Regions from separate parts of the Cytobacillus sp. FSL K6-0265 genome, predicted to be linked through region 2. Evidence: riboswitches for the same ligand, from Rfam matches in the RefSeq annotation. Region 2 holds a riboswitch; the other holds the start of a gene.
The links. A riboswitch is a leader RNA that binds a small molecule or an ion and turns the genes downstream of it on or off. The one in region 2 is predicted to bind FMN.
Positions count from the first base shown of each region.

Region 1: it holds a riboswitch for FMN, as region 2 does, so the genes downstream of both, ribE (riboflavin synthase) here and MHH73_RS14375 (ECF transporter S component) in region 2, are expected to answer to the same signal.

Region 1 covers NZ_JBBOPE010000001.1:2,616,487-2,633,111, forward strand. Annotated here, with positions in the region: gene MHH73_RS13175 (glycerol-3-phosphate dehydrogenase/oxidase) at 239-1,885, opposite strand; gene MHH73_RS13180 (phosphatase PAP2 family protein) at 2,113-2,754, opposite strand; gene ku (non-homologous end joining protein Ku) at 2,821-3,681, opposite strand; gene MHH73_RS13190 (spore coat protein) at 3,865-4,119, opposite strand; gene MHH73_RS13195 (ATP-dependent DNA ligase) at 4,217-5,122, opposite strand; gene ligD (DNA ligase D) at 5,234-6,439, shown strand; gene dapF (diaminopimelate epimerase) at 6,630-7,619, opposite strand; gene ribH (6,7-dimethyl-8-ribityllumazine synthase) at 7,749-8,216, opposite strand; partial or broken gene ribB (3,4-dihydroxy-2-butanone-4-phosphate synthase) at 8,258-8,848, opposite strand; gene ribE (riboflavin synthase) at 8,859-9,500, opposite strand; FMN riboswitch at 9,763-9,905, opposite strand; gene MHH73_RS13225 (YxiG family protein) at 10,026-10,490, opposite strand; gene MHH73_RS13230 (hypothetical protein) at 10,582-10,770, opposite strand; gene MHH73_RS13235 (hypothetical protein) at 10,888-11,448, opposite strand; gene rbsB (ribose ABC transporter substrate-binding protein RbsB) at 11,598-12,530, opposite strand; gene MHH73_RS13245 (ABC transporter permease subunit) at 12,570-13,514, opposite strand; gene MHH73_RS13250 (sugar ABC transporter ATP-binding protein) at 13,511-15,007, opposite strand; gene rbsD (D-ribose pyranase) at 15,007-15,396, opposite strand; gene rbsK (ribokinase) at 15,371-16,279, opposite strand; gene MHH73_RS13265 (LacI family DNA-binding transcriptional regulator) at 16,303-16,625, opposite strand, start outside.
Region 2 covers NZ_JBBOPE010000001.1:2,850,804-2,867,428, forward strand. Annotated here, with positions in the region: gene MHH73_RS14365 (helix-turn-helix domain-containing protein) at 1-611, opposite strand, end outside; gene MHH73_RS14370 (ferredoxin) at 922-1,170, shown strand; gene MHH73_RS14375 (ECF transporter S component) at 1,452-2,036, opposite strand; FMN riboswitch at 2,195-2,361, opposite strand; gene serA (phosphoglycerate dehydrogenase) at 2,625-4,199, shown strand; gene MHH73_RS14385 (histidinol-phosphatase) at 4,331-5,143, opposite strand; gene MHH73_RS14390 (peptidoglycan DD-metalloendopeptidase family protein) at 5,323-5,970, opposite strand; gene MHH73_RS14395 (hypothetical protein) at 6,238-7,551, opposite strand; gene sigX (RNA polymerase sigma factor SigX) at 7,526-8,077, opposite strand; gene MHH73_RS14405 (ATP-binding protein) at 8,480-10,255, opposite strand; gene MHH73_RS14410 (response regulator transcription factor) at 10,252-10,968, opposite strand; gene ccsB (c-type cytochrome biogenesis protein CcsB) at 11,090-12,277, opposite strand; gene resB (cytochrome c biogenesis protein ResB) at 12,280-13,923, opposite strand; gene resA (thiol-disulfide oxidoreductase ResA) at 13,943-14,467, opposite strand; gene rluB (23S rRNA pseudouridine(2605) synthase RluB) at 14,602-15,333, opposite strand; gene MHH73_RS14435 (spore maturation protein) at 16,185-16,625, opposite strand, start outside.

The DNA.
Region 1 (16,625 bases), 230 kb from region 2:
TCAACTTCTTCATGAAGTTGTCCACAAAATAGTTCTTAATTATAAACCTTGCTTAGCGAACTTTACTCTAAAGAGTAACTTTCACATCAAGAAAAGTCGTATGACTACCGACTATCTTTCTATCTCAAATACCAAATTCTATTATAGTACTTCGGTAGATAAATGTCAAATTCATTGGTTATACGACAGGATAAGAGAAAGACTCACAAATATATCCCGTCGTCACCCAACATTTTTTTCACCCTTTGTTTGTCGCCCATTCAATCACTTCATTCAGTTCGTTTGTATATGATAGTGTTTGTTCAACTGTCCAGTCAAGTTCTTCAGCCATCATTTCAATTACAGCATTCTTATATGTGAACACAAGCATAATGTTAAACAACAATGCGCCTGTTCGGCGAAAAAAAAAGTCTACAGGCGAGACCGCCATTTCATAATCAAGTGCATATTTTAACTCCAACCATAAGACTCGTGGCATAAGGTGCTCGTCTTTATGATATTGCTTAACTAATGAGAATAAAACCGGTGCATTTGATCCATAACGGCTTAAAAGATAAAGGGACTCTTCTCCTTTTAATCCAACTTCTATCCCTTCCTGTTTCTTTGCTTCGATAAAAGTAGGGAAATTTTTTGCTCCACCTACTCTCCCGCCTGACAACGGTAGATGCTTTGTCATACTTTTTGAGAACAATAGCTGATATTCTTTTTTTAGCATAGACGAAACTCTGTCTACAATTGTTTCGGCCATTTTTCGGTAACCCGTTAATTTACCACCAGCAATCGATATTAAACCATGCGCTGACACCCATATTTCATCTCTTCTCGAAATTTCTGAAGGCGACTTCCCTTCTTCATGAATGAGCGGACGTACTCCTGCCCAACTGGATTCAATATCTGCTTCTGTCACCTTCACATTTGGAAAAACCCCTTTAATTGCGTTCAGCAAATAGAGCCTATCTTCATCTGTGATCGAAGGGTGCGCAGGATCATCTTTATAAAATGTATCTGTTGTTCCAACATACGTTTTCCCTTCTCGAGGAATAGCAAAAATCATTCGACCATCTTCACTGTCAAAGTAAATAGCTTGCGCTAATGGGAAAATGGAATGATCGATAACAATGTGAACACCTTTTGTTAATTTTAAAGATTTATTTTCCATTTGTGCATCTTTATCTAAAAGTCTCTCTACCCAAGGACCGGTAGCATTCACACATTTTTTTCCGAAAACTTGATAGGATTCATTACTGAGCTGATCTTGTACCTCAACCCCATTAATCATTCCATCCCTATAAATAAAATCGGTTACTTTAGCATAATTAATCACATCAGCCCCACGATGAGCCGCTTCTTTTATCACTTCTATCGTTAACCGTGCATCATCTGTACGGTACTCCACATAATAACCACCACCGAGTAAACCTTCTTCTTTCAGTAAGGGTTCTTTAGATAACACCTGCTCTTTATTTAACATTGTTCTTCTTTCATCTCTTTTTACTCCCGCAAGGAAATCATAAACCCTCAATCCAATTGATGTTGTGAATTTACCGAAAGTCCCTTCTTGATAAAAAGGTAAGACCATCCATTCTGGTTTTGTGATATGAGGGCCGTTTTCATATACAATCGCCCTTTCCTTTCCTACTTCAGAAACAACATGACATTCAAATTGTTTTAAATAACGTAGACCACCATGCACAAGTTTAGTCGAACGACTTGAGGTTCCTGCTGCAAAGTCCTGCATTTCAATTAATGCGACTTTCATCCCTCTTGTCACAGCATCAAGGGCGATTCCAGCTCCTGTAATACCTCCACCGATAACAACGAGATCATACTCATTGTTAGTTAAATCATGAATGGTAGTAGAACGATTCTTCGCAGAAAATGTCATTTTCGTACCCTCCTATTTACTTATGGTGTCGCAACTTATTTAAATGCCATTATTGCGCTTATTGCACTTTTAAGGTGTACCTACCCACCTTATGCTGCGTAACCTTCCCTATTTTCCTCCACCCATCCAGGATGGGGGAATTTGGACACGATGTACAAGGTCTCCTTCATAATTGAATAAAATTGCTCGAGAGCTCTTAGGTAAACTTCCAATAGTTCACTCCCCTATTATTTATTTGAAAAATGCTCATACAAATGAAAGACCATAATGGTGAGCATTAACCAAATCGCCCCGACTAAAAAACCAGCCGCTACATCACTAGGATAATGGACACCTAAATATATCCTACTTAAACCGATGGCAAAAATCAGTAACCCCATGATAATCGCTACAGCCCACTTCATACTTGTCCTTTTAGTTAAATGAATAATGACAAAAGCGAGTGATCCGTAAAAGATAAACGATCCCATTGAATGTCCACTTGGAAAGGCATATCCCGTTTCTTCAATTAATGGTAGGATAGCTGGTCTTTCTCTTTTAAAATAGTGTTTAAGACTCCAATTTAAAAGTGCCCCCACCCCCGATGCCAAACTAATATAAATAGCTAACGCATACTTCTTTTTTAAGACGAGGAGGACCATAACAATCAAAACTGCCGCGGCAATCCACCGTACAGAGCCAAGAAAAGTGAAACGATCAATCATGGTCGTTAATGTCGGAGTTATATTTTGTTGGACAATATGGATGACCTCCATATCAAACCAAGCAAGATCGTTGGTTGTGTAATCGAACACGATAAACAAAAACAGACTTAAAAATAGAATAAATAGTATGATGTTTGTTGTTATGTATACAGTTGGTTTTTTCATTGCCCATTCCTTTATGTTTTTTAGAAAGTTGGAGAAGTCTAGACTTCTCCAATTGAACGATCAAATCTATGCTTCCTTCTTTGTTTTTGCAGAAGTCGTTGATTTTTTCTTTTTTGACTTCGTTGTTGTTTTTTCTTTTTTTGGTTGTGATGGTTTTGTTTGATCGATGGATGCTTGTAATGCCGCCATTAGATCCGTAACATTGGATTTCTTTGGTTGCTGTTGATTTGTTGTTACTACCTCTTCCCCATTTTTCTTTGTTTCAATCAAGTCTAGAAGTGCTTGGCGATAGTCATCAGTATATTTCTCAGGTTCAAACGTTGTTGTTAATTGGTCTATTAATAATAATGCCGTATCTAATTCTTTTTTGGCTATTTTTTCTTCCGCAGGAATATTAGGCACATCTGCAAAATTTCTCACCTCATCAGGGAAATGGATGGTTTCCATTACTAAAGTGTTGTGAAAAACTCTTAAAAGAGCTAGCTGTTCTTTTGCACGAATGATGATTTTCGCTATTCCTACCTTTTCAGACTCCTTTAAAGCTTCCCTTAATAAGGCATAAGCTTTCGATCCACTATCTCCAGGTGAAATATAATAAGAGCGGGAAAAATATATCGGATCTACTTCATTTATTTTAACAAAATCTAAAATCTCCACCGCTTTATCTTCATTTTCTTTTTTCAACGCTTGTAATTCTTCTTCATCAAGGACGATAAACTTCCCTTTCGTGTACTCATATGCTTTTACTATATCACTTTGATCAACAGGTTCATCACATACAGGACATACTTTCTCATACTTAATAGGTGAATGACACTTACTATGCAAATTACGCAATTTAATATCTTTATCTTCAGTTGCCGCATGCAATTTGATCGGGATATTCACTAAACCGAAACTTATGCTTCCCTTCCACATTGTGTGCATCAGTAAACCTCCTCCATTCTTATTAGTTGTATTTTTTCTCTGTGAATTATTCATATACACGTACATTGTTGGTAAGATTAGCTACATCTCTTTTTATATGTCTTCATGAAGCATTATCTTTACAAAAAACAATGAAAAAATCAACAAACACCACAGATTCAGCTGTGATGTTTGTTGATTTTTTTAATAAACTGGATAAGGTGGGTATGGTGGATATACAGGATAAGGTGGATAAGGCGGATAAACCAGAGGTGCTAATAATGCGCCACCCAATAAGCCTGTCGCCACACCGCCTAAAAATGGACCACCAAAACCAAAACCGGGTCTCCCAAAACCGGGACCGCCAAAACCTGGGCCTCCCCCGAAACCAGGACGACCCCCATAAGGCCTTCTATAAAAATGAGTCTGTGTAGCTGCCGGGTAAAAGTGTTGAGTCAATAGATAACCTCCTCTATAGTCGTTCTCTCTATATACTCCTTATAACCTATGTAAAACACCTAAATTTGCTGTAGGCAAAAACCTATCCTTAAACTTTTTAAAAAACAAACGATTGAATGACTGGTTGCCTCATCGTATGATCTTTTGTCCATTCTAAAAAAGTAACCTTCACTTTTAAAACCGGGGATAACCATTCATGTTTTTTTAATAATCCACTATAATTATGGAATGGACTTTTCTCCTGAATAATTTGGTTTGTCACTTCTGTCACTTCACGCCAATCTTTTAAAGTAAGCTTGCTCGAACCTGCACTGCCGATATAAATGAGCTCACCCTCTTCATTATATACACCTAAATCAAGTGAACGAATAAGTGATCCATTATAAGTTGCCCCTCCAACAACAGCAATAAGGTCCTGTTCTTTTTTCTTTTTTAACCAGCGTTCATCTTTTCCACCTAATATATAATTACTATTTAAATCTTTACATACAATGCCCTCTAGCCCTTGCTCTATGACTGCTTCATATAATGAATGGCAGTCTCTAAAACTTTGGACAATTTGAATCTCATTTGTTGGCTGGATCATTTCCCTTAACATATCCTGGCGTCTATGTAATGGGGTTTCAATCAGCCATTTACCGTTATAATATAAGAGGTCAAATATCATATAAGTAATTGGAATTTCTGTTTGTAATTGATTGATCGTTATTGTATTTTTCCGGCGATCTCTTCTCATTACATCATAAAAAGAGGGTACACCATCTTGAAAAGCGATTACTTCTCCATCTAAAATGAAGGAATTCCCCTTAATCAATGATGGCAATCGTTGTATTTCCGGATATTGGAGGGTGCGCTCATTTCCCTTTCTATTAAAGAGCGTCAATTTCTCTTTTTCATAATAGGACAATATCCTTGTACCATCCCACTTTACCTGCGCAATCCACTGATCGCCTTTTGGAATCTCATTTGTCATTTTTGGTTCAAAAGGAATAATTGGCTTCATTGGATTGCTCCTCGCTTGTATGTCTTTTTTTAATCTAACCATACTATGACCATGTGTAATACGTTTTATGAATGGAAACAGAATGAATGAAAAAGGATGTTGAAGGTCAATATGAGGAAAAAAGGTCGTTTCTTTATTACCGGCTGGAATATTACAACTAATCAGTTTGAATATAGTATCGTACAACAAAATGAAGTAAAGGTAATGGGTGAATTTTCTGAAGGTCTAAACGAACAGGAATTGGCTATTTTAGTAAAATTGATTCAAAAAAATGGAAGTAAAGTAAATCAAACAAAATACACCATCTCCCCAAGCATTTGTATTCAACTTTGCTTTCGAGACATAATTGAGGATACTTTTATACTGCCTCAATTTATGCAATTCTTACCGAATGAGCAATGGGATACATGTACATGGGAGAGATTATTGATAGAAAATGCTAACATCGATCCTTCTATTGAAGTGACCCACCCGGAAAAACCGTTATGGGACAACCCAAAGATTAATAAAGAGCAACTCATTGCTTATCTTGTTTCCGTCTCTCCACGGTTGTTACCGTTTGTGAAGAATAGATTGTTAACAACCATTCGCTATCCACATGGCTATATAGGGAAAGAATTTTTCTATCAGAAGAATAAACCTGATTATGCACCGTCATTTGTTACTTCTTTTACAAAAGACGAAATCGACTATATCTTATGTAATGATTTATCTACACTTGTTTGGCTAGGTAATCAATTAGCACTAGAGTATCATACCCCTTTTGAAACAATTGACAGTGAACATCCGCTTGAAATTGTGTTCGACCTTGACCCACCTGATGAAACACATTTTTTACTAGCTGTTACTGCTGCACAGAAACTAAACAAGATTTTTGAGGAATTAAATATTATTGGCTTTCCAAAATTAACGGGTGGAAAGGGGATACAAGTACATATCCCAATTATGCATCATCATTTTTCTTATGAGGATACGAGACTGTTCACTTCATTCATAGCTTCCTATTTAGTTGAAAAAAACCCAGATTTATATACGACAGAAAGGATGAAAAAGAATCGCGGGAAAAAGTTATATATCGATTATATTCAACATGCAGAAGGAAAAACGATGATTGCGCCCTACTCTCCAAGAGGCAGAGAAGGAGCAATTGTAGCAGCCCCACTCTATTGGGACGAAGTGGACAAACAACTGCAAAGGAAGAACTTTACATTGGACAACATTAGTAAGTCTCGTTTAACTGATCCATGTCCAATGGCAAGCTTTTTCGAAACCAAAAATGACACAATCGCAAACATTATTCATTCATTAAAAGGATAAGGCTATACACAAGTGAAACCTTAGTAAATGTGGTTTACTCGTCATTTTAGAAGCTACAATAGCAATGCAAATATCATATGAACGACCTGCAATTGAGATGCAAAAACAAAAAAACCGAAACAACACTATTTACGCTTAGTGCCGTTTCGGTTCAAAACTTATTTCTTTCTTAATAATCATACAAGGGCTCTTAAGCATTTAATTGCTTGGTTAAAAAAGCAGAAGCCTCTTGTTGTAACTTCGCATATTGCATCATTTCTTCAATATATTCTTCTGAGCTATCGATGGTAAATGTCCCCGGGTGATTTATATCTACTTCAATTGTACATTGATAGACAAAGCTGGCGTTACCAATCAGATCGATTGTAAAGGTATCATTTTGCTTATGAACAACACAACGGACCTTACCACCGTTGTTATAAACCTCAATCGGTTGCTCATAGGTATTGATACTTTGCATACAAGTAACTAAACATGAAGCGGACATCGCTGTTCCGCATGCATTTGTAAAGCCCACTCCTCTTTCATACGTACGAACAAAGATGCCACTTTCTGGAAGAGGTTTGACGAAACTCACATTTACCCCATCAGGAAAGTAATCATTTTCTCCGTTGACATACAAACTTAATTCCTCTTGAATATCTGATTGCAACTCCTCTTTTTCGACAATAGCCACAAGATGGGGATTAGGAACAGAAAGAGCAGTAAAAGCGATATCTTCTGAAAGCTCTTCAATCTTTTCATTAATTAATTGATGCTGATCAATGTGAAGTGGCAAAGTAGCAACATCAAAAGACACCGGAGAAATTTCTACCTTGTAAGTAGGGATATCTTTATAAATATCGTCTTCTTTACTAACTTGAAGGGTAACTTTCATCGTATCAATTGTCGCCTCTTTGATTTTCAATTTCTCACATACATATCTCGCGACACAACGAAGACCGTTACCACACATGGAAGCTTCAGAACCATCTGCATTAAAAACTCGCATTTTCGCATCAGCATCTTCACTTGCTAATATAAATAAAATCCCATCCGCACCAAGTTCGCTGGTACGATTACAAAGACTAATCGTTAAGTTCGCTCGTTCTTTATCACTCCAGCCAAACGACTGCTCCATCTCATCAATGATAAAAAAATCATTTCCCGAACCGTGACATTTAATTAATTCTAATTTCATCATAAACCCTCTTTCTCTTTTAGGCTCTTCATTTAACTTCTATTCATGCTATAACCATTATTCATGTGAATATAACCGTTAATATTATTATAACGAGAAAAAGAAAGAGGGAGCAAAGAAAATTAATTATTAACGAAAATGTTTATTGAAATTACTCATTTCAATCGCATTAACAGCTGCCTCCCAGCCTTTGTTACCTGCTTTTGTACCCGCTCTCTCAATCGCTTGTTCAATAGAATCAGTTGTTAACACACCAAAGATTACTGGTATGCCTGTTTGCAATGAAGTCGCTGCTACTCCTTTGGCTACCTCTGCATTCACATAATCAAAATGTGGCGTGGCCCCTCTAATGACTGTTCCAAGGGCAACGACCGCATCGTATTTGCCACTTTCTGCGAGTTTTTTTGCCGCTAGGGGAATTTCAAACGCACCAGGTACCCAAGCGATCGTAATATCCTCCTCAGCTACATCGTGACGCTTGAAGCTATCCAATGCGCCATCTAATAATTTTTTTGTAATAAACTCATTAAACCGCGATACAACAACGGCTACTTTCATTCCCGTACCAATTAAATGTCCTTCTAGTATTGTATTCATTCTACTTCACTCCTATATTAGTTTGTTAATAATTGTGATTGCTTATAAGAGATTAATTGTTCAATCGTAATCATCTTCAAATCATATTTTTCTGCTACTTTCTCTAACTCTGCTACTCTAGCCATTTCACCATTTTCTTTCATAATTTCACATATAATCCCGACTGGACTTGCACAAGCCAACTTCGCTAAATCAACTGCCGCTTCCGTATGTCCTGAGCGCTCAAGGACGCCACCATCCTTCGCTACAAGGGGGAAAATATGACCTGGACGATTGAAGTCTTTTGCTTGTGTTTCTTCGTCTAACATCTTTTCTACGGTTAAAAACCGTTCAAATGCGCTTATACCAGTCGTTGTCTCTTTATAATCAATACTGACTGTAAAGGCGGTTTGATGACTGTCTGTATTATTAGTAACCATCGGATGCAAGTCTAGCTTTTTGGCGATTGACTGCTCAATCGGCACGCAAATAAGCCCTCTTCCCACTGTTGCCATAAAGTTGATCGTTTCAGCTGATGCATACTCGGCAACAGCGATAAAATCACCCTCATTCTCACGATTCTCATCATCACAAACGATAATCACTTTTCCCTTTTTCAAGTCAGCTATCGCTTCTTCAATTGAGTGACTCATATGTTCCCTCCTAACTTAAGAATCCATTATTCTCTAATAACTGTTGGAAATTTCTTTCACGTTTTGATGTGTCTGTAAAGGCAACTACGTACTTTGCAAATAAATCATATTCAATATTAACGGGATCATTTACCGATTTTTCACTAATCACCGTTTCTTCAGCTGTATGAGGAATTAGCGCAATCGTAAAATATCCATCCCCAACCTCCATCACTGTTAATGAAGTGCCATCAACAGCAACAGATCCTTTCGGTAGAATTAAATGCTGATATTGCTCGGATAAGGCAACCGAAAGATAAATCGCATTTTCTACTCTTTGTTTTTTTAGAATTTTTCTCGTTTCATCCACATGACCGCTTACATAATGGCCGCCAAATCGTCCACCTGCTAACATCGCCCTTTCTAAATTCACCTTGCTCCCTACTTTTAATGAGGAAAGCGATGTCGCATGAAAAGTTTCTGGCATCACATCTGCTGTAAAACTTCTTTGTTGGAATTCGGTCACTGTTAAACAAACGCCGTTCACAGCGATACTATCACCGATATGGATATCATCCATAATCTTTGTAGCATTTAACACTATTTGAATAGTAGATCCGCGCTGAATCGTTCGTTGTACAGTACCGATTTCTTCGATAATACCTGTAAACAGAATGATCAACCTCTCTGTATAAGATTTGTTCGTTTTAATAAAAGTTGGAATTTTCCGCTCGGGGCAAAGACGCGGTATCGGGAGAGTTTGTTGAATATTACAAAAAAAGTTCGACTCACACTTATAGTTATCCCATTTCATCACCACCATTCTTAAAAAAGACTCATGAATAAATAAACCCGTATACGAATACGTATACGGGAAAAGTAATCATGGCCAAATAAACGTCAAAATCAACTGTTTTTGAACGTTTTTACACACACGCATCCTTCTCCCATCCAGACTATACTGTCGGCTTTGGAATTACACCAAATCCACCGTTCTCATTCCTGAGCCCGGGTCACGGACTAAGAGGTCACCCTCATCACCGCCGGTTGGGAATTTCACCCTGCCCCGAAGGATATTCTATGAAATTACAAGACTACTATTATGTATAATAGTCTCTACATCTAGCATATCTTTAAATCTTTATGAAAGCAATACTGAATCTCAAAATCATTCTTTCTTCACTCAGTACAAAGGTCATCAGTCTATATATTTAAGTGTTCCACTTTCTGCAAGAAGGTTTACAAACAGTTCATCATTGATTTGCACACTATTGGCTTCAATGAAAAAATTGTCTTTATTATTTACTTGAAAATAGAAATTGGTTTTTGCATGTAATTTCTCGATTTCTTTCAGATCTGATTCTAAGCTTTCAATTTTTATATGACCAAAACCATTGTTGTGATAACTAATTTCGCTTAATAAATTCGCCTCAGTAAAACGACGGTCATTTAAACGTATCGTCCCTACAATAGCCTCTTGATAAACAAAGAACGACATCACTTCCTTTATAAAAATGTAGGTTTTCTTAATCTGTTGTTTATGACAACTGAGTAATTTTAAAGAAATGGTTTCATTCAAATAATCAATCTGTAAATCATCTAAATCCCAGTATTCTGCTTTTTCGGCAAATAAGGTATTTATTCTATTTAAATCGCTAGACATCTAATCACCACTTTACTTTTTTCTTTTCACCTGTGTAAAGCACAATTTACCGCCATATTTTAGTCATAGCATTTTCTTTCTGCTCTTTTATTTAATTCCCTTTCACTTCGAGTATTTCAATAAACCTTTCAAAATTGTCATTGAATCTTTGTTGTTCATAATAATCATCATTCACTGAACTATTGCTCTCAATCGCTCCAGCAATAGTACACGATCCCAGTATAAAGCAAATTCCAATAATCCATGCAGCATTAAGTAAATCTTTCCTGTTTATATTCATCATTTTTCTCCTATCCTTTAATCATTGGACAACGGATACATATAACAGTTTTTTTGTAAATAGTACGAAATTTATTTTTTGAAGACGATAACATTATTTGCTAATTTTCACAGAAGATTAATCATCTTCGTAGAAAGTATCATACATTTCAGGAAATAGTTCTTTTAATCTCCTTATCGTATGCGCATTTGCAACAATATCCAGTACATCAGAACTAATATAAAATAAACAATCGCGATGCACAAAACAAATATAAAGCGAAGTATGACCATCAACCATTTTAAGGGTATAGCGAAAAAACGCGGATGATTTCACATGATTTACCGTTGTATAGACAAAATAACAACCCATTTCTTCTTGCCAAACTACTTTATTAGACCAATTATTTATCTTGAAAAATCGACGTAAATTTAACTTTTCTCTCCTTACCCTATTGCTATCAATATCTTGATAACCAGAAATAAACGTCATATCTAACTTTTGCTCTATAGGAAATAGGTGATGAAATAAGCTTTTCGCTAAACCGGGATATTGTCTGAATGTCTCCAAACCAAACCGAATTCGATTGTCCTTCACTACTTGAAAATAAGGCGTTGCGGCGTTCGTCATATCAACTCCGAAATTATTTGCAGGGATCATTCTACCACTCGATTCTTCACAAAATATAATGATTACCATAATTATACACTCATTTCTAAATAAGCGACTATATATTTTTTTACACGTTTTTCCATCACCTGCGTTCACTTAGAAAATAAAAAAAGCACGTGTTCATTCCACCTTAAAGCAGAATCGACACGCGCTTCATTCAAACACTATCTTTTTCTTTATTTAATTAACTCTAACTCAACAGGAATAAATTCTTCCACTGTTTCACCATCGAGTACTTTTTTGGCTGTTTCTACAGCTTGCTCGCCCATTCTATCTGGTTTTTGAGCGACTGTTGCTGCCATGTCGCCACCTTCTACTGCCGCGACGGCATCATCTGTTGCGTCAAATCCAACAACAATGACATCTTTCAATCCAGCAGCCGTTAGTGCTTGATAAGCACCAAGCGCCATTTCATCATTATGAGCAAATACAGCTTGAACATCATTATTGCTTTGGATGATGTTTTCCATTACTGATAAGCCTTCTGCACGATCAAAATTCGCAGATTGTTTTGTTGCCACTTCCACATTGTCAGATGCTTCAATTGCTTCGTTAAAACCTGCACCTCTTTCACGTGCTGCCGATGAACCAGGGATCCCTTCAAGTTCTACTACTTTTCCTTCGCCACCAAGTTGTTCAATGATAAATTCTCCTGCCATTTTACCGCCTTCTGCATTATCAGAAGCTACGTGAGCGACAACTTCGCCACCTTCAGCACTTCTGTCCACAGTAATAACCGGGATATTTGCATTATTAGCTGATGTAATGGCAGAAGCAACCGCTGCTGAATCGGCTGGGTTCACAATTAATAAATCTACCCCTTGTTGAATTAAATCTTCAATATCACTCACTTGTGTTGCTGGGTCGTCTTGCGCATCTACTGTTTTAATCGCATAACCAAGCTCTTTTGCCTTTGCTTCTGCACTATCACGTAGTGTCACAAAGAAAGGATTATTTAATGTAGAAATTGATAGACCAATTGTTTTTTCACCTGATGCTTTTTCATCACTACCAGTTGCTTCATTATCATCAGCCCCATTATTTAATGAACATGCACCTAATAAAGCGACTACTAAAACCAAAGTTAGAAGCTTCCATATTTTTTTCATGTGAGTATTCCTCCTTCATAGGTTTGCAAATCATATATGTTAAGCAGCTTTCTTTCTATCAATTAGTACAGCTAATAGAATGACGCCGCCCTTCACCACTTGTTGGTAGAAAGATGATACGTTTAATAAATTCAAACCATTATTTAGTACACCAATAATCAAAGCACCAATTAATGTACCAAAGATCCATCCGCGTCCGCCTGAAAGACTTGTCCCACCAAGTACAACAGCCGCAATGGCATCTAATTCGTAACTTGTACCAGCTGTTGGCTGTGCAGAGTCAAGACGAGAAGTTAACGTAATTCCGGCTACAGCAGCAAACAGCCCTGAAATCGCATAAACACCCATTTTCAAGCGATCCACTTTTAAACCAGAGAGCTTAGCGGCTTCTTCATTCCCACCAATCGCATAAACACCGCGACCAAACGTTGTTTTCTTTAATAAGAAGTATAAAAATAAATATGCTAACAGCATCGTAACAACAGGAAATGGTACACCGAGAAAATAACCTTTACCAATCATTTGAAAGCTAAAAGCATCAGATAATCCAGTAATTGGTCGACCTTCTGTATAAACAAGTGTCAACCCTCTGAAAATTGTCATTGTCGCTAATGTTGCAATAAAAGGAGCGACTTTACCTTTTGCAATAATTACACCGTTGACAAGTCCCATTAAAGCACCTGCTAATAAACCGAGAAGAACGGCTAATATTGGATCCATACCACTTGCTAACATACCTGCAGTCAGTGCCGAAGATAGCGCTAAAATCGAACCGACTGATAAGTCGATACCACCTGTCAAGATAACAAATGTCATTCCAAACGCAATTAAAGCATTAATTGAAACTTGTCTTAGTACGTTAAGTATATTGTCAGCTGTTGTAAAGCTTGGACTCATAACCGATAAAATAATAATAATGAGTAATAAACCTAAAACCGGTCCTAGCTTTTGAATGGAGCCGATGCCTTTACTAATTTTGTTCATGCTTTGTTCCCTCCTGTTGCTGCTTCCATAATTTTTTCTTGAGTCGCATCCGTTTTTTCTAGAATGGCAGCTACTTTCCCTTCATGAATCACCATAATACGATCAGACATGCCTAGTATCTCTGGCAACTCAGATGAGACCATAATAATGGAATGGCCCTTCATCGTTTCTTCATTCATAATCGTATATATCTCTTTTTTTGCTCCTACATCGACACCACGTGTAGGTTCGTCCAAAATTAACAGTGTTGGATCGATTCCTAGCCATTTTCCAAAGACCACTTTTTGTTGGTTCCCACCACTTAAATTCTTAACTTCTTGTTCTGGACCAGCTGTTTTAATTTTTAATTTCTCTATCATTTCTTTAGAGAAAGCTTTTTCCTTTTTAGTAGACATAATGGCACTTTGCGAAAGCGCTTTTAAATTAGGAACGGCTAAATTCTCCCTTACACTTAATCCAAGTATCAGACCTTCATCTTTTCGGTCTTCTGTAATAAAGCCGATACCGGCAGCAATTGCTTGCTTTGGTGCACGAATGTGGAGTTCTTGACCATTCAAGTATATTTTCCCAGACGATTTCTTTCTTGACCCAAAAATCGCTTCCATGATTTCCGTTCTCCCAGCTCCCATTAAACCGGCAACTCCAAGTATCTCACCTTTTCTAACATCAAATGAAATGTTAGAAAAATGACCTTTCACACTTAAGTTCTCCACCTTGAAAAAAACATCACCAATTGTTGCTGTCCGAGCTGGGTAACGCTCACCAATTTCTCGACCAACCATCATTTTCACGATTTCATCGAATGAGGTGTCTGTGGTATATTTCGTTCCTATTGATTGCCCATCTCGTAAAACTGTAATGCGGTCACACATTTTAAAAATCTCTTCCATGCGATGAGATATATAAATGATTGCCACATTCTCTTTTCGTAATTGATCGATAACAGTAAATAATGTATCAATCTCTCTATCTGTTAACGCGGCTGTTGGCTCATCCATGATAAGAACCTCAGAATTGGCAGCGATTGCTCGTGCAATTTCGATCATTTGTTGTTGTCCAACAGAAAGTTCTCCAGCAGGCAGTTTTACATCCATTTCAATCCCTAAACGCTTTAAATACTTTTCTGCTTTTACATTCATCTCTCTCGTCTTTAATAAACCGAAAGTATTTAATTCTTTACCTAAGAACATATTTTCAGCCACTGTTAAATAAGGAATAATATTTAACTCTTGATGAATGACAGCAATGCCATTTTTTTCTGCATCTTTTGGTGAAGAAAATACAGTCTTATTCCCTTTATAATAAATATCACCTTGATTGCTTTCATGGATACCTGTAAGGATTTTAATTAAGGTTGATTTCCCTGCCCCATTCTCACCCATAAGTGCATGGATCTCCCCAGCTCTTAAGTCAAAATCAACGCCTTTGAGCACTTCCACTGAATAGAAGGATTTATGAATATTCTTCATTTCTATTATTGATGATTGCTTCATTAAAAAATCACTCCTGACGTTAAAATGATGTTAGCGTAAGGGGATGCTTCTCCAGTTCGTATTATCGCCTTTGCTTTTTTTGTTTCTTTCTTAAAGGCTTCATGCGACACATAGTCACAATGAGTGAACTTGTCTTTTATTGTTAAGAATAGCGGTTGATTATCTGTCTTCATTTCATCTGCTAATGTGACTCGCTCAATCATTAGTTCTTTTTCCAATTCATTTAAAACGTCTAGAAAAGAAGGTGTTCCTATCTTTAGAGCAAGGTCGATTTTTTTCACGCCATCTGGAATAGGTAGCCCACAATCAGCAATCACAATCGTATCTGTATGGCCCATATCACTGATGACTTTCGCTATTTCACTATTCAGCATTCCTTGTTTCTTCATGATGATTCACTTCCATTTTTTCAATTTCGGCTTTTATCGGCATCCCTACTTGGGCACCCAGTTTCGTTACAGATAAACCTGCAGCCTTTATAGCGAAAGTAATGGCCTGGTCTAATGTTAAACCTTCATCAAGGGCAACAGCTAAAGCACCATTAAATGTATCACCCGCTCCAGTCGTATCAACTGCTTTTACCTTTACAGCAGGAATGGTCATGAGTTCTCCTTGTTTAAAGAACGCAGCCCCTTCACTTCCTTTTGTAATGACAAGTTTTTCTTTCAGTAATTCAATTGCTTCCGCATCATTTTTATACGCTTCGAATAATTGTTTCGCTTCATATTCATTCGGTGTTAAATAGGTCACAAGCTCAAACCAATGCGAAGGAATATGATGGAAAGGAGCAGGATTTAAAATGACGCCAACATTGCCTTCCGCCGCAATTTCTAGCACTTTTTCTACTGCAGATAATGGAATTTCTAATTGCAGAAGCACCCATTCACTCGCTAAAATATCATCGCGATAAGTTTCAATGACTTCACTAGTCATTAAATGATTGGCACCAGGTACAACAATTATTTTATTATCATGGTTGTACACTGTAATGCTTGCTGTTCCAGTTCGGACACCTTTTTCTACTTGGATACTTTCCGTATTGATTTGCAGCTCATTAAAATAATCCATATATTCCTGACCAAAAGGGTCATCGCCTACTTTACCAATCATTTTCACATTCGCTCCAAGCTTAGCTGCAGCCACTGCTTGGTTCGCCCCTTTACCACCTGGCACAGTAAAAAATGATTCTCCCATCACGGTTTCTCCCATTGATGGATTTATATTTGTTACCGTGACTAGATCCATATTGATGCTTCCAATTACTGTAATCATCTAATCACTCTCCTTCTGTCTTTTTAATGCTTTGTCGTTTCTCTCATTTTTAATTCTGTCGGGAAAACAATATGGTCCTGACCTTCTTCATTACCGTTGATTCTATTCAAAAGCATTGTTGCTGCTTTTTTGCCCATCTCATATATTGGTTGAGCGATAGTTGTAATTTCTGGTGAAACAGTTTCTGTCCACTCAATACCATCAAAACCGATAATCTGGAGTTCGTTCGGTACTTTTATTCCAAGCTTCGTGCATGCCTTTAGTGCACCCACTGCCATCACATCATTACCAGTAAATATGGCATCAATATCCTTATGTTCGTGAAGAAGACGAAATGTTGCTTCTT
Region 2 (16,625 bases):
TCAGCTGCCTGATGTGCCGTTAAGCCAATTCGCTTACTTCCTGTTAACCTTAGTATAAGAATTAGAGGGTCTATTTTTTTATTCGTAAAAAGATGTTGTAACTCCTTAAACAATTGTGTTGCCAACTCATAGCGATTGAATCTATTTCTTTGAATAAAGTTTTTTATCCAATCAAGATGAGGTTTATTATTTTGAATTGGGAGATACCTCCCGTTATATGCGACTAGGTTAGAAATCACTTGAACCATAAGAGAAAGACGCTCCCAAAATAATTTGTCCATTCGATTATATGACCAGCCATTGAGATATATAGGGAGGATTGGTTCCGCATGCACTTGGATATATATATCCCCTTTTTCCGTTATTCGATAAGTCCCCTCATTGAGACAAGTAACATAATTCTCCTCAATAAGAAAATCTAATATTTGGTTAAATTCCTCTCTTGTCAAATGGGGTAATACATGAAAGTATTGCTTCAAGTGAAATAAATGAGCATCTTGTATTGTTTGAGATGACTTTTTGCCATTAAGCAAATGTAAAATGGCATAAGCCGTTCTCTGATTCTCAATTGATTTTAGACAAAATAAGACCAATTTCTGAATAACACTCACATTTCTCTCCCCTTTATTATGACTAATTAGTTTTTAGAATAGCATTTTCGTGATGAATTTGCAGATTTTTTCGACATTATTTTAATTTTTTTTGTTGAATTTTATTGTATCATGAAACCGTTATATACGTGATAATATCAGTCAATTTTTCCTCATGAACAACTTGAAAAGTCCCACCATAGACTATTCTAGATGGTAGATTTTTATTGAAATGTTTACAAGACAGATTTACAATAGAACATGTGGTAAGTGTTTCGGCAGATATTTTCGTGCTTTAACATGAAAAAGATTTTAAATAGGAGGTTATTCCATGGCGAAGTATACAATTGTTGACAAAGAAACATGTATTGCTTGTGGCGCATGTGGTGCGGCAGCTCCAGACATTTATGATTATGATGATGAGGGCATCGCATTTGTAACATTAGATGATAATGAAGGAATTGTAGAAATTCCTGATGTTCTTATAGAAGATATGATGGATGCATTTGAAGGCTGTCCAACAGACTCAATCAAAGTCGCAGACGATGCCTTTGATGGTGACCCGTTAAAATACGAATAGAACAAAAATCTAATTATCAAAACAAGAAAACGGACAAATCCTATTATTCACGGGTTTGTTCGTTTTTTAATGCGAATAAAGATCCTTCTTCTAAATGAAACCAGTGGGCTTTTCTATTCTTTAGCTAAAAGTTTAAATAATAGTGATCGAAAGTTGCCCATGAGTCTATTTGTGCTTTTCAAATGGTGAAACAATGGATAAGTAGCCATTCTATTTAAGCGGCATATGTTTATATATTAAAAGGCATCCAACTTTTCAAAGTTAGATGCCTCCTTTATAAATTAAGCAATCGTATTTAATGATCTTTGTTTATTAATCCAATTACCCATCTTAACAAATACAAGCATAAATACCGATGCCATTAAAATCCCTTTAATAAAGTTAAAAGGTAGAATAAACATGACTGCAGTTGAACGCATTTCTGGTCCTGACATTGCGGGCATATTTAAAAACATTGTATAGGCTGGTAAAAAGACGAAATAATTTAGCAAACTCATGGATACAGCCATTACACTTGTGCCAATTATTAACCCTATGGTCATGCCTTTTTTGGATTTCATCTTTGTATAAACATAATAGGTCGGCAAAATAAATAATAATCCTGCGACAAAGTTAGCAATATGACCAACAGGTACGCCAGTAGCGCTTCCAGTCATAAAATAATCCAACACATTTTTAAACAATTCGACCAGTATTCCCGCAATCGGACCAAATATTAATGCAGCCACTAAAGCAGGAATATCACTAAAGTCAATCATCAAAAAGTTCGGAAACGGTGGTAATGGAAAGTTTAACAACATAAGAATATACGCAATACTACTTAACATACCAATTGCAACAAAAGCTTTGACATTTAACTTCTTCAATTTTTCCTCTCTCCTTTTAGGCTATCTCTCCTATAGAAGAAAGTTCAGCAAATAAGCGTCTTTGCAAAATAAAACCCTCAAGTAAACTTGAGGGAGAATTGAACAAAGACATTCTTAATAAACGTTCGTGTAGTGCACACTTTGAACGTTAGCAGAACCTCCATCTTCTCCCATCCAGACTTTACTGTCGGCTTTGGATTCTCACCAAATCCTGCCCAATACAAACGCTTCATGCTAATTGCACTCCACTTTTAGGCTCGCGGGCTTAAAGTATTCAATACTTATCACCGCCGGTCGGGAATTTCACCCTGCCCCGAAGATAGACCATATTTATTTGACAACTTCATTATACTGAAAAACAATTCATTTGTGAAGCCTAAAATCGTACATATCTTGAATTAAAAACATTCCCTCCATTATGGACATCTGTCCTCAATAGATAAAAATTTTCTTCCCTCGAAGATCGTTTTATTTTATTACATTAAAGCGTTTCCATTTTAAACACAAACAATAAATCCAATTGACAGAATAATATTCGTCTTGTAAAATAATCAGATAATTAAGTAACCAACTTAGGAGGGTTCATACATGTATCAAATATTAGTGGCTGATGCCATTAGTGAAGAAGGCTTATACCCTTTACTTAACGACACAAATGCCGAAATTATTCAAAAGAAAACCGACGATCCAGAAGTTGATTTATCAACTATTAAGGCTTTGTTAGTACGTAGTGCTACAAAAGTAACGGATGAATTAATGGCGGAGATGCCTAACTTAAAGATCATTGCAAGAGCAGGTGTGGGTGTAGATAATATTGATGTCCCGGCAGCAACTAAAAGAGGTATTATCGTCATTAATGCACCAGACGGAAACACAATTTCTACGGCAGAGCATACTTTTGCTATGATGGCCTCCCTTATGAGAAATATCCCTCAAGCGCATAGCTCAGTTAAAAATTTGGAATGGAAAAGAAATCAGTATGTAGGTACTGAACTATTCGGTAAAAACCTTGGGATTGTTGGTATGGGAAGAATCGGGAGTGAAATTGCCAAGCGAGCAAAAGTATTTGGTATGAGTGTGTTAGTATTTGATCCCTTTTTAACGAAAGAACGTGCAGCAAAACTTGGTGTAGAATCTACTACATTAGATGAAATACTGCAAAGATCGGATATCATTACGGTTCATACTCCACTTACACCAGAAACAAAAGGGATTATTAATGAAGAGGCATTGAAAAAAACAAAAAAAGGCGTTCGCTTACTCAATTGTGCACGTGGTGGTATCATTGACGAGCAAGATTTAGCTAAATACGTGGCTAATGGACATGTTGGGGGAGTTGCACTAGACGTATTTGAAACCGAACCTCCTGGTGAACATCCACTTTTAAAATATGATAATGTAATTGTAACTCCACATTTAGGTGCATCAACAAAAGAAGCACAATTAAATGTAGCAACACAAGTTGCTCAAGAAGTACGGACATACTTTGAAGGAAATCCAGTATCTAATTCGATTAACTTACCAGCGATTTCCAAAGACATCTATGAAAAAATACAACCGTTTTACCAAATTTCTAAACAAATCGGAAATATTTTAACTCAATGTGTTAAAGAAGGGGTACATGAACTCTCTATTACTTACTCTGGTTCAGTGACAGAATTAGAGACTGCATATTTAACAAAAGCGATGCTGTCTGGCTTCTTCAAAGGAAGAATAGATGTTAACGTGAATGAAGTAAACGCATTACTCACTGCAAAAGAGCGTGGTATCACTGTTGGTGAAAAGATTTCTACAGAAGCATTTGGCTATGACAACTGTATCTCAGTCACAGCAAAAGGCGAAGAAAATGCATTTACAGTTAGAGGTACCTTTATTGATCATTATGGACCTAGAATTGTCTATTTGAACGGCTTTAATATCGACTTCTTACCAGAGGGCAATCTTCTTTATATTCAACATATGGACAGACCTGGTGTTATTGGCCACGTAGGTCAAGTACTTGGAGATCACCATATTAATATTGCAACAATGCAAGTGGGTCGTAAACAAGCAGGTGGCGAAGCAATTATGGTTCTAGCTTTTGACAAACCATTAAGTGAAAATGAGCTTTCCTTATTGAATAACTTAGATGAGATTGTTTCTATTAATCCTATTATCTTATAATTCCTTCATGTAAGAGTGGTCTTTATTCGACCACTCTTTTTTATTTTTAGATTAACCAAAATCAATAAAAAATGAACAGATTCAATTAGAACCTGTTCATTTTTTATTTGATAACTATTTATCATTATACCCTAGCCTAACGGATATTCTTTACGTTCACCTTTTGAAAAAGTCATGATGGATGAATAACCAATTTCTTTTGCTAATGCAAGCGATTGATCAAAGTCTGCACCAACATGCTCGGGAAAATGAGCATCAGATGATAGAACGATTGGTATATTCTTCTCATAACATTTTCGTAATAATCTTGGATCTGGATAAAGCTCACCTACAGGTTTTCTTAAACCAGCACTGCTTATTTCCACACATGTTTTTGATTGTGCTAAAGCATCAGTTGCTCTTTCGTATTGTTCTAAGAGAAACGCTTCATCTTGTGGAACATATTTAAAAATCTTCACTAAGTCAATATGGCCAACAATATCAAATAGATTAGATTGAGCCAAAGTGACTATCTGATCATAATATTTACGATATACATCGTATAGGTCGCGTCGTTCCCATTCCTTTTTGTATTCAGCTAAATCGATGCCAAAGTCACCTACCCAATGGACAGAGCCAATCACATAATCAAAATCATAAGATTGAATGAATTTCTCCATTTCCTTATGCTTTCCAGGTGTATAATCCATTTCAATAGACATCTTGACATCTATTCCTTTATCCCATGCTTGATGAAATAATGACACATAATCCTTCATATCATAATATCGTCTTTCATTCACCCATTTATTTTGCAGAATATCTGCCGTTTGATAAAAGTGATAAGCATGTTCAGAAATACCGAATGAACCAATATTTTTACTATTAGCAGCGTTTGTAAATTGTTCTAAATAGTCTAATGTAAGTGTACCGTTCTCTAAATGATTATGATAATCCGTTAACATTTTGCCTGCCTCCTCAATTGTATGTAACAATTATACGCCTTAAAAGAGGCATGGACAATGAGATTTAGACATTTTTTTGAATAATCAAACCTTAATTCGTTTTGATTGAAAAATAAAATACAATCATGTTAATTTTTTCATATTAAATGTACCTTTGCTTAGATGCATTACTTTTTAGTTTAAGGCATCTTTAATATTTGGTAAGGATATATGTTTTCCGTTCGCAAACCATTCTTATTAATCAATTCTGTTACCGACACATTATATCTTTCACTAATCGACCATAACGTATCTCCTGATTTCACTTCATATGTATCCATATTAGTCCCATTCATTTTTCCTGAAACAACCAGGGTATCCTCATCATGATTCAATACTAAAAAAGGATCAAGCGCATTCTCCTTTGAAAAGGTCCACTCGTTTGCGTGAACTTCAAAATGCAAATGAACACCAGAGGAATCACCAGTATTCCCCATTTCTCCTACTGAATCACCTGCTGAAATCACATCACCTTCAAATACTAAACGCTTTTTCAAATGAGCATAAATGGTTTCTGTATCGTTATCATGCTGTATAAACACAACATTACCATATGTATCAGAGAAATATGATCTCGTAACTACCCCACTATCAACTGAATGAATGGGTGTACCTATCTCAGCAGCAATATCAATCCCTTTATGATGTCCTCCCCTAGTTCCATATGTATCTGTGATGACCCCTTCTACTGGCCATACCCAATTTTTTGTTTTTTCTGGCCAAGAGTCTGCCCAAGCTTTATTTTCACCACTGAACAATAAACAAAGAATACATAGACTTCCGAACATAAATAAACGGCTTACTTTATACTTCAAAACTTGTGCCTCCTAAAGCGATTATATACTATAGACAAATTAATTATTTCTATGATAAACGACAAATCCTACCAAAAAACACATCCATTACTATGTACGAGTTTTTAAAAAATATGTATACAAAAAATAAATTTTACTTTTTTATTTGGCACTTTTATCAATATAATCTTTGTTAAAGACACAAAAAAAGTTGGTAATAATAGACTTTACTAGTCATAATTACCAACTTTTTGTTCTTTATTATGGCAAATCCCTTTTATTAGGTGCTACTGGCACTTGAATTTCTTTTTCTAAATCAAACCGACCAATTTGATCAATTTCGGTATTTTCCAACTTAACCTCATTATATTCAAATTCCTTGGCCGTTAATAGAATTGCTTCAATCGTATATAAAGTTTCCTCATCATTCTTAATATCAGCATCATCTTCAAAAGTGATTAATAATTGTTCATCGGACACGACTTCCGTTTCAAAGTCAATGTCATCAGGTATAGAAGCTTTCAAGTTATATGTTTCAATACCTGTTTTCATCGCTGCAAACGCATCTGTCACCGAGTTTATTTTTTTTCTAAACGGAACAAGGAAAGGCGTTGTCCACTCTTCATTAGGATAGTAAAAATAGTAGGCAGATTTATTAGGCGTATCTACTTGATTTATTTCTTCTGTAAAGCCTTCATTTCCCATCTCTACCCCTTGTTCACCATCTGTTAATAAATCGATCTTTTTTATATTAAAATCAGCCATCATATCCGTTAATATTTCTTTAATTGTTTCTGATTGACTGCTTGTAGTAATGTTTGTTGCAGCATGAAAATCAACTGTAAGCACTTGATTTGAAGAATCATAATGAAAGTCCGCATCAAATGGGTTTAGCTCCCCTAATCCCCATTCCGCTTCTTTTAATTCTGACATATAATTAATGAATAATTCCATTTTAGACAGTTCTGCTTCTTTATTTACCATCACACTAATGGGGATAAAATTTTGAACATTATGATCTGGTATAGAATATGTTAAAACTTCCTCTTGACCTTTAATATCTTCCGCATAGACTGCAGTTGGTTCAATCACTGGTTGTTCATTACCATCATCGGCATCTCCTGCCTGTTCATTTTGAGCATAAATATCCCCTGTCTGGTCGATATCTCCTTTTGGCGTTCCTTCTTCATTCTCTACCTTATCTTCCGTATTTCCTTGCGTAGGATTACTCTCATCATTTGTGATCTCATCATTTGTAATCTCATCATTTGTGATTTCATCGTTTGCTTCCTTTGGTTGAGTGGCATTCGATGCGACTTGGTTCTCTTGCTCGCTATTATCTACATCACTTCCGGCTGAATCTTGAAAGTTAATCATGGTCGGAACGAGAATACATAATAATAAAACTGCAACTGCTGAAGCTACAGAGGGGGTTAGCCACCTTTTTCTTTTCTTCTGCTCTTTATATATCATCATTTGTTGATACATATCTTGCTTACTTATGTGGTTGGTGATTTTAGGAAGTTGTTTCAATAGTTCTTCGATGTGATCATCTTTCCAATCTTGTTTTTTCACTATTTAACCCCTCCTTTTCCCACATGTCAGACATGTTTTTCTTCAGAGCCTTTAATGCTCTATGTTGCGTAGTTTTCACTTTACTTTCCGTCCAACCTAACGTTGCTGCCGTCTCAGCAATGGATAATTCTTGAATATATCTCATTATAATAACCGTTCGTTGATCGACTGAACACTTCTCCATGCACCGATAAATCATTTGGATTTCCTGGCTTTGCATAACAACTTCTTCTGGCATAGGGTGTTCATCTTTAATCTGTTGCTTTGACCAATCAAACTTTTCAATTATTTTTTGTTTCCAGCCTTTTTGTTTTCTAAATGAATCAATTGCCACATTCCTTGCAATAGAGAATAACCACGTTTTTTCACTACTCTTGCCTTCGAATTTATCATATGATTTCAAAACTCTTATATATACTTCTTGCATAAGATCTTCTGCCAGCTCTCGATCTCTCACCATATAAAATAGGAATTGAAATACATCCTGATGGTATTTTGTATATAATTCATCGAAAACGGAGTCCAATAACTTCCCCTCCCCGTTCATAAATAATAGTCGTTATTAGAATTAAAAAAGTTACACTCTAACTATAGTATTAATGAAATTAAAATGGAAGGATTTCTTTAGGAAATCTCTACTTGCTCATTTCGCTTCCTGTTACCTTTTAGTAACAAGCTGTTTTCGGACACAAGTTGGTTGCATTCTGTCTGAATCATCGGAAAATACAATGTTATTCATATGTCGTTTTGACAGTAGCTATCTTTTCCTTAGTGTTAAATTTGGCCATAGAAAAACTGCACCTCCAGTTGTTAGATTATGTCTAACAACTGGGGTGCAGTTCAAGAATGTTCGTTTACGAATTACTATATTTTTTTATGTGTGGAATGTTCCTTATGAATCAAGAGAATTCGTCAAGAACAGTGCTAATCATTCATGACTTTTCGGAAGAAAGATGGAAAATGTCGTACCATGTCCAATTTTACTCTGAACAGTGATTTGACCCTTATGTGTATCGACAATATTCTTGGCAATTGCAAGGCCCAGTCCTGTTCCAGATCTTCCTCTTGTTCGTGCTTTATCTGCTTTATAAAACCTTTCAAATACAAATGGTAAATCTTCTTCTGGAATTCCAGACCCAGAATCAACAACCTCTATCATTAGCCCTTTTTCGTTACTATGTTGAACGACCGTGACTTGTCCACCTTCAGGAGTATGTCTAATCGCATTATCTATCAAATTGGTCAACACTTGCTCCATACGATCAGGATCAAAGCTTGCCCACACCCCTTTATCTTCCAATGACTCAGACAATGTAATTTTCTTTTCAGCCGCCAGTCTTTGAAACTTTCGGGTGACTTTTAGGATAAAGGCTTTTACTTCTACAGCTTCACGAATAAGCTGAATATGGCCTGCTTCCATTCTTGCGATATCTAATAGTTCATTCACAAGTCTACTCATTCTTAACGATTCATCATAAATAACTTTAGCCATTTCTTTCTTCTCATCCTCAGTACCAGCGATGTCATCGACAATGGCTTCACTATATCCTTGCATTAAAGCAATGGGTGTACGTAGTTCATGAGAAACGTTCGCAATAAAATCTTTGCGTAATTTATCAAGTTGGCGTTCCTCTGTCATATCACGGATCACTGCAACTGCACCGCGAATATAGGTTTCATTATATAAAGGGCTAATAATCATTACCCAAGTTCGCCCTTGAATCGTCACTTCACCTATACTTTCACTTTCTGTATTTACAGCTGTTTGGAACAACTCCATTACATAAGCAGGTACACTATTCGTGAGTCCATCTTCACGTTCATAGGACCAATTCCGCAAAAAACGATCCGCAGGTGGATTGGTTATGACAATCTCACCATCTTTACTAAAGGTGAATACACCGTCTGCCATACTGCTTAAAATGCTAGAGAGTTGTTCTTTCTCTTGACTTAGGGCATCAATATTATATTTCAACTGCCGACCCATTCGATTAAAGGTAATCGCTAAATCACCTATTTCATCTTTAGAAAGATAAGGTACTTTCGTATCGAAATTCCCTCGTGATGCTGCTGTTACAGCTTCTTTCATTTTTCTAAGCGGGGCAGTAATCCTCGTTGACAAGAAGAAAGCAAAAATAGTTGTTAAAATAATCGCTACTCCTGCAGCTAACAAAGTAAACTTTGTCGTTGACTCTGTTGTTTCTTGCATAACCTCTAAAGATTGATATATAAATACTGCACCATCATTTTCATTTGAAGGCGGAAGTGGTACCCCACTAATCAGTATATCAGGATTATCTATATTACCTTCTGCACCATTCGTTAAATAAGATGACACCTTAGTCACTGATTCATTTTTTGTAAAAACAGCTTTTAAATCTGGGTCTCCATGTAAATAGGAAAGTGGCAACTCAAATGTTTGACTTTCATTAGGAGAATAGTACACTTGATCATCAGCAATAATGATTACTTTTGTCACTTCATCTACTAACTCCCAAGCAATTTCTAGCCCTATTTCACGATCATGTTTCTCCAAGATCATTGCTATTTTATTAGCAGTCGCCTTCAATCCCTTTTCTGTTTGGTCAATATGATAATTCTCAAAGAATTGCAGCAACATAATCGTTAAAATAAATAAGACAAACGAGACCAGTATAAGAAAGGTTGCCCATAGTTTTCCTACAACACTATGCCATAACCTCATTCATTTACAACCTCAAACTTATAACCCACTCCCCAAACAGTAACAATCATTCTAGCAGCTTGCTCTGATACTTTGTTTAATTTTTCCCTCAATCTTTTTACATGTGTGTCTACTGTACGCAAGTCACCAAAGAACTCATAATGCCATACTTCTTTTAATAACTGTTCACGATCAAACACTTTATCTGGGGCTTTAGCTAGAAAATAAAGCAACTCATATTCTTTAGGCGTTAAGCTTACTTCTTTACCATCCGCTAATACACGGTGAGCATCATTATCTATGGTTAAATAAGGAAAAACAATGATATCTTTGGCCGTTGTTTCTGGTGGTACGTAAGAAGATTTAGACGATCTTCTTAGCAATGCCTTTACTCTTAATACCACTTCCCTAGGACTGAATGGCTTGACGATATAATCATCTGTACCTACTTCAAATCCTTGGACGCGATTTACTTCCTCTCCTTTTGCCGTTAACATAATGATTGGGGTAGTTTTAATTTCTCTTATTTCTTTACAAACTTCTATCCCATCTTTCCCCGGCATCATTAGATCTAAAAGAATGACATCATATTCATTTGTTAAAGCTTTTTCTAAGGCCTCATCACCATCTTCTGCTTCTTCAATAACATAGTCTTCTCTCTCTAAATACATTTTTAATAATCGGCGAATTCTCTCTTCATCGTCTACAACTAACACTTTTACTTCATTATCCATTTATAGCACTCCTTTAGAATGAAGATTATTTTCATAGAAAAAAGCCTTCACTTCACTACATGTGAAGTGAAGGCATAAATCTAGCACTACCTTAATGCTCATTTCTATTTTAGCAAAATTTTCACGATCCTGCATAGGAATGCAACCCGGCAATAACTAGGTTAACCACAATTAAGTTAAACATGATAATAATAAATCCAATTACACCGAGCCAAGCAGATTTTTTACCATGCCAACCTTTTGATAATCTGAGGTGAAGGTATGCTGCATAGAATAACCAAGTAATTAATGCCCACACTTCTTTAGGGTCCCAGCCCCAAAATCGCGACCAAGCAATCTGGGCCCATATCATGGCAAAAATTAACGCTCCTAATGTAAACACTGGAAAGCCAATAAGAACAGATCGATAACCAACTTCATCGACTAAATCTAAATTTACTCTCTTTGTTAGCGGCTGTAAGGCTAACGTTATCCGTTTTCTAGCAATTAACCTAAATAGTAGATAAATAATCGTCCCTGTAAACAATGACCATAAAACAGTATTTAACTTTTGGGCATTAATGATCCCAGGAGTCTCCACCAAAGGACTAAATTTATCTGGTGTTAAATGTTCACCTTCATGTGGTCCAACGAGAGCAGGCAAGTGATATTCTAACGTTTCTTCTACATTATTATTATCAATCCAATGAAACTCTGACTTGTAGCCTGTTGCCCCAAATACGGAAGAAATGATAATGAAGCCGAGTGTACAAACAACCCCAAAAAGAACAACTTCTAACCATATTGCCTCTTTTGTTTTTTTCGAATGATCCACTGCTTTAATTAAATAGATTAAGCCAGCAACAAAGCTAATCGCTAAAATCGCTTGTCCTAACGCCGCTGTTGTTACATGGATATGTAGCCAATTACTTTGAAGAGAAGGAACCAGTGGTGTGATGTCCCTTGGAAACATGGCAGCATAACCAATAAGGAGAAGTGCCACTGGTAAAGTAAATAACCCAAGGGCAGGAAGCTTATAAACAAAATAAATGACAATAAACGCTCCAACTAAACACATGCCAAAGAATGTTGTAAACTCAAATAAATTACTTACAGGTGCATGTCCCGCTGCTACCCATCTTGTAATAAAATAGCCTAATTGACATATAAATCCAGCAATCGCAAACGCAACACCTATTTTCGCCCACTTATTTGGTCCATGATCTTTTTCTCTTGCTTTCTTGTCCTTAATCGAACCGGCAAAAAAAGCCGTGCCTACTAAATAGAGCAAAAAGGCGATAAATAATAAATTTCCACTTAATGCAACCATTATTACTCCTCCTTACCCTTCTTATTTGTTGTTTCATCTGATTGGTCAATCGGTTCTTGAATACCACTACCATCAAATACATGGGTTATCTCTCGTTTAAGTCCGTGCCAGTTTTTATTCGTATGGCCCGCAACTAAAACTTGGTCTCCTAATCTTCTAATCCATATTCTGCGATGATTCCAGTACGCACCTTGCACGACACCAATCATGAAGATGAGACCACCTATAGCAAGAATAGGGAGTGTTAAATCTTTTCTTACGGTTAAAGCACTAACATTTTGCGTGTCTACTCCTTTGAAGGCCATCTTTAAGTCATTATCACCATATGGTTCAATCGTTTGTTGAATAGCAACGAAACTAACTTCTCCATCTGGATGTTCAGGTGAGAACATTTTAAAGATAAACGCAGGGTTGTTCGGCACGCGTGATTTTGTCACTGGCTCCGAATTTTCATCAAATTCAAAATCAGGGAAATAGCTCATTAGCTCAACACTGTATCCATTTTCAAATGTGTATTCATCTTGTGGGTTATGTAAGTCAATCGTCATTTGACCAAATTCTTCATTCGTCTCTTTATTCGTCAAAGCAAACGACATTTCGCTTAGCTCACCTAGCTTATAGCTTTGTTGATAAAGAGCAAACTGTTCAAACTTTAAAGGTTCATTCACCCTTAATTCGTAGTCTTCTACCTTTTCTAGCTCTGGGTCTTGTCCTGCAATTGTTTCTCCAGATTCTTTGTAAAGGCTCACATTTGTTTGAAAGTTCTTCGCAACTGTACCATTGTTTTCGATCGCTGTTGTAAACGCTTCACTTTCTTTATCTTTTTCATAAGTTTCTAAAATAAATTCATGATTTTCCAGATAATATTCACCTTTTGTTTCTGGAATAACAACTGTTTCACCTTCACGAATCCATAGCAATTCGTCCACATACATTCCCGGCACAAACCGCAACATGCCACCGATTAAAAAAATGATCAACCCAATATGGTTTATATAAGGGCCCCATCTTGAAAATCGGTTTTTCTCGGCAAGTATACTTCCATTCTCTTCTCTTATGTTGTAGCGTTTTTCCTTTAGTTTCTCCTTGATTTTCTCAAATGAATCCTCTTCAATAGAAGCTAAGGTTGTGGCACTATATAATCTTTGCCGTCTTAAAAACCCTTCATGCCGATCGACTCTTTGTTTTTTTAAGGCACGGTAAAGAGGTACGACACGATCGAGACTACATATAACAAGAGATACGCCAATTGAAGCAATTAGCAATAAATACCACCATGAGCTATAAAGGTTATGAAACCCTAGCGTATAATACACTTCCCCAGCAAACCCGTATTGATCTTCATAATAAACGGATGCATTTTCTGTAGGAGGTATGTACATTTCTTGTGGAAAAATGGTACCAATCGCTGAAGCGGCTAATGTAATAATGATTAAAGTTACCCCTACTTTAACAGAAGAAAAAAAGTTCCATATTTTATCGATGATTGTTTTGTTGTACGTTTGTGACCTTCTCGCACTGCCCTCATAACGCATATCAACAAGCTTTTTACTTTTCTCTTCTTCAACTAACACACGACCGCATGATTCACATAGGACTGTGCCATGAGGATTCACATGGCCACATTCACACTTTACTTGTTTCATCATAAAAACTCCCCAATAATTACGGTTTGATTTGCGTCATAAAATCTTTTACCATTGGTTCTGTCAAAGTCCCCGTATGATATTTCACGACTTCCCCTTCAGGATTAATGAGAAAAGTCGCTGGCAAAGGACCGATGCCATATGCTGCCTTTACATCTTCATTTTTATCAATGACTACCGGAAAAGTCATGCCATGTCTTTCAATAAACTTGTTCACCGCTAAATTCGATTCACTAATGTTTACAGCGATTGTTTGTACCCCTTGATTTTTAAATTGCTCGTATTGATTGTTGATAAATGGCATTTCTTTTTCGCAAGGCTTACACCAAGTACCCCAAAAGTTCAAAAAAACGCCTTGGCCTTTATAGTCTGATAGTTGATGCTCTTTTCCATCCATATCGACCAATACAAAATCAGGAGCTTCTTTACCTATTTGTACTTTATGCACATTTTCCTTATTAAAGTTTGCATATAGCGTGTAAGCAACGGCTGCAAATAGAATCACTAATATCGCTGTCCTCATAACGAGCCGTCGTTTTTTCATGAAAAATTCCTCCCAAAGTTAAGACACAAATTTTTAGCATTATTTTAACAATTTGGTATTTATTATATCACTAGTATGAAAACAGTCCTTGTAAACGGTGTGAAGGAAATGTGACAACTCTATGACTTTTTCATTTATTTACCTGTACTCTTTTTAGCTAATGCCCTAAATTGCTTTACTTCATGTGCAGTAAGTTCTCTTGCATCACCTGCTGACAGCCCGTTTAATTGAAGGAATCCATATCTTTCTCGTTTAAGCTTTTGCACTTGATGACCGACAGCCTCAAACATTCTTCTCACTTGACGGTTTCTGCCTTCGTGAATCGTTAATTCGATAATCGCTGTTTGTTTTTGCTTATCACTGCTAAGCACTTTTACACGTGCAGGAGCCGTTTTTCCATCTTCTAAGCGGACACCTCTTTGTAAATGATTTAAAGTTTCTCTAGAAGGAATGCCCTTTACTTTCGCTACATATACTTTTTCAATTTCATTTCTTGGGTGCATAAGCAAGTTCGCGAATTCACCATCATTCGTCAATAATAATAATCCTGATGTATCATAATCTAATCGACCCACTGGATAAATTCTTTGTTTCACATGTTCAAAGTAATCGGTTACCACTTTTCTACCTTTGTCATCCGCAACACTTGATAATACACCTCTTGGTTTATATAGAAGGAAATAAACCGGCTCTTCACCCTCAACCGGGATACCATCAACTTCGACTTTATCAGAAGGTGTCACTTTCACCCCTAATTCCTTTACAATCTTACCATTAACCTTTACACGGCCATCTACAATTAGTTGCTCCGCTTTTCTCCTAGATGCAACCCCTGCATGGGCTATGACTTTCTGTAATCTTTCCATTATCAGTCACCTCAAAATCTCTATTACTGTACTTATGAATTATGCCATAAGTTCAAGTTTTTTCAAAGGGCGCATTTTTTAACCAAATGGTACATGTTTAAACGAAGCATACAATAGTCATTCCCTTCTTTTTAAATTTGAACAGTTAGCAGGCAATGCTAACATAAAAGAAGCATAGTAGTAAGATTTCTAGAAAACAAAGGTTCTATCATTGGTAGACGTCCGAACTGGAGCACTCTCAACAAATTGTCTGGAAGTTATATTGATAAGGAAGGAAAATAAAAGGTAAAGGTAAAACAGATGATAGCAAGATAACCAACGCCAATCCCTGCTATCTTTAGCGAATTGTCGTAAGAAATCTGCGCATCTGGTGTCATGCATACACTTGTGGGCCGTCATATAAGTGAGTTACGCAAATTCTGGTTGCTCGTTCATCTAGTAGATTTCTCTGAAATTCGCTGCGCAAAGCTGGCCTGATTGTACATATGCGAAGATAATTGAATAACCGTCATGTGCACAGATTTCCCTTAATCCTTTCTAGTAAAGAAGTTGAGCCAAACATACTTCCTCTTATCTTTTAAACCTACTTAGAATGTGACTTCTTAAGGCAAAACAAAAAGCCAAACAAAATCATAAAGAATTTTGTTCGGCTACCTATAAGGCAAGTATTTTTCTTTAAAGGGTATAGCCAACCAAATGACACAAAACCCACTTTAATATATTTTTTGGGAATAAAATCCTGGTTTTAGGTACGCTAAGGGTTGTAACTAAAATTGATTTACAAGTAAATTCCACTGAACAACAGTTATGTAGCGTTTTAAAATTTTCACAGGTGGTACCCCGGAACTATTTTAGGCAAACATGATTAACACAATAAGGATGGCAGCAATAAAACCGGCTAAGTCTGCTAATAAACCTACTTTTAATGCATCACCCATTTTTTTAATACCAACTGCGCCAAAGTAAACGGTCAATACATAGAAAGTTGTATCTGTACTACCTTGTATAACAGAGGCCATTCGACCAATTAATGAATCCGGGCCATGTTCAGCAATTAAGTCCGTTGTCATTCCTAATGCGGCATTACCAGAAATCGGACGAATAATAGCTAGTGGGATGACATCTGCCGGAATACCAATGGCAACAAATACCGGTCGAATAAAATCAAGGAAAAATTCCAAAGCGCCTGAAGCTCTAAATATAGCAATCGCCACCATCATCCCTACTAAAAATGGAATAATGGAGATGGCAATTTTAATGCCATCCTTCCCACCTTCAACAAAGCTCTCATA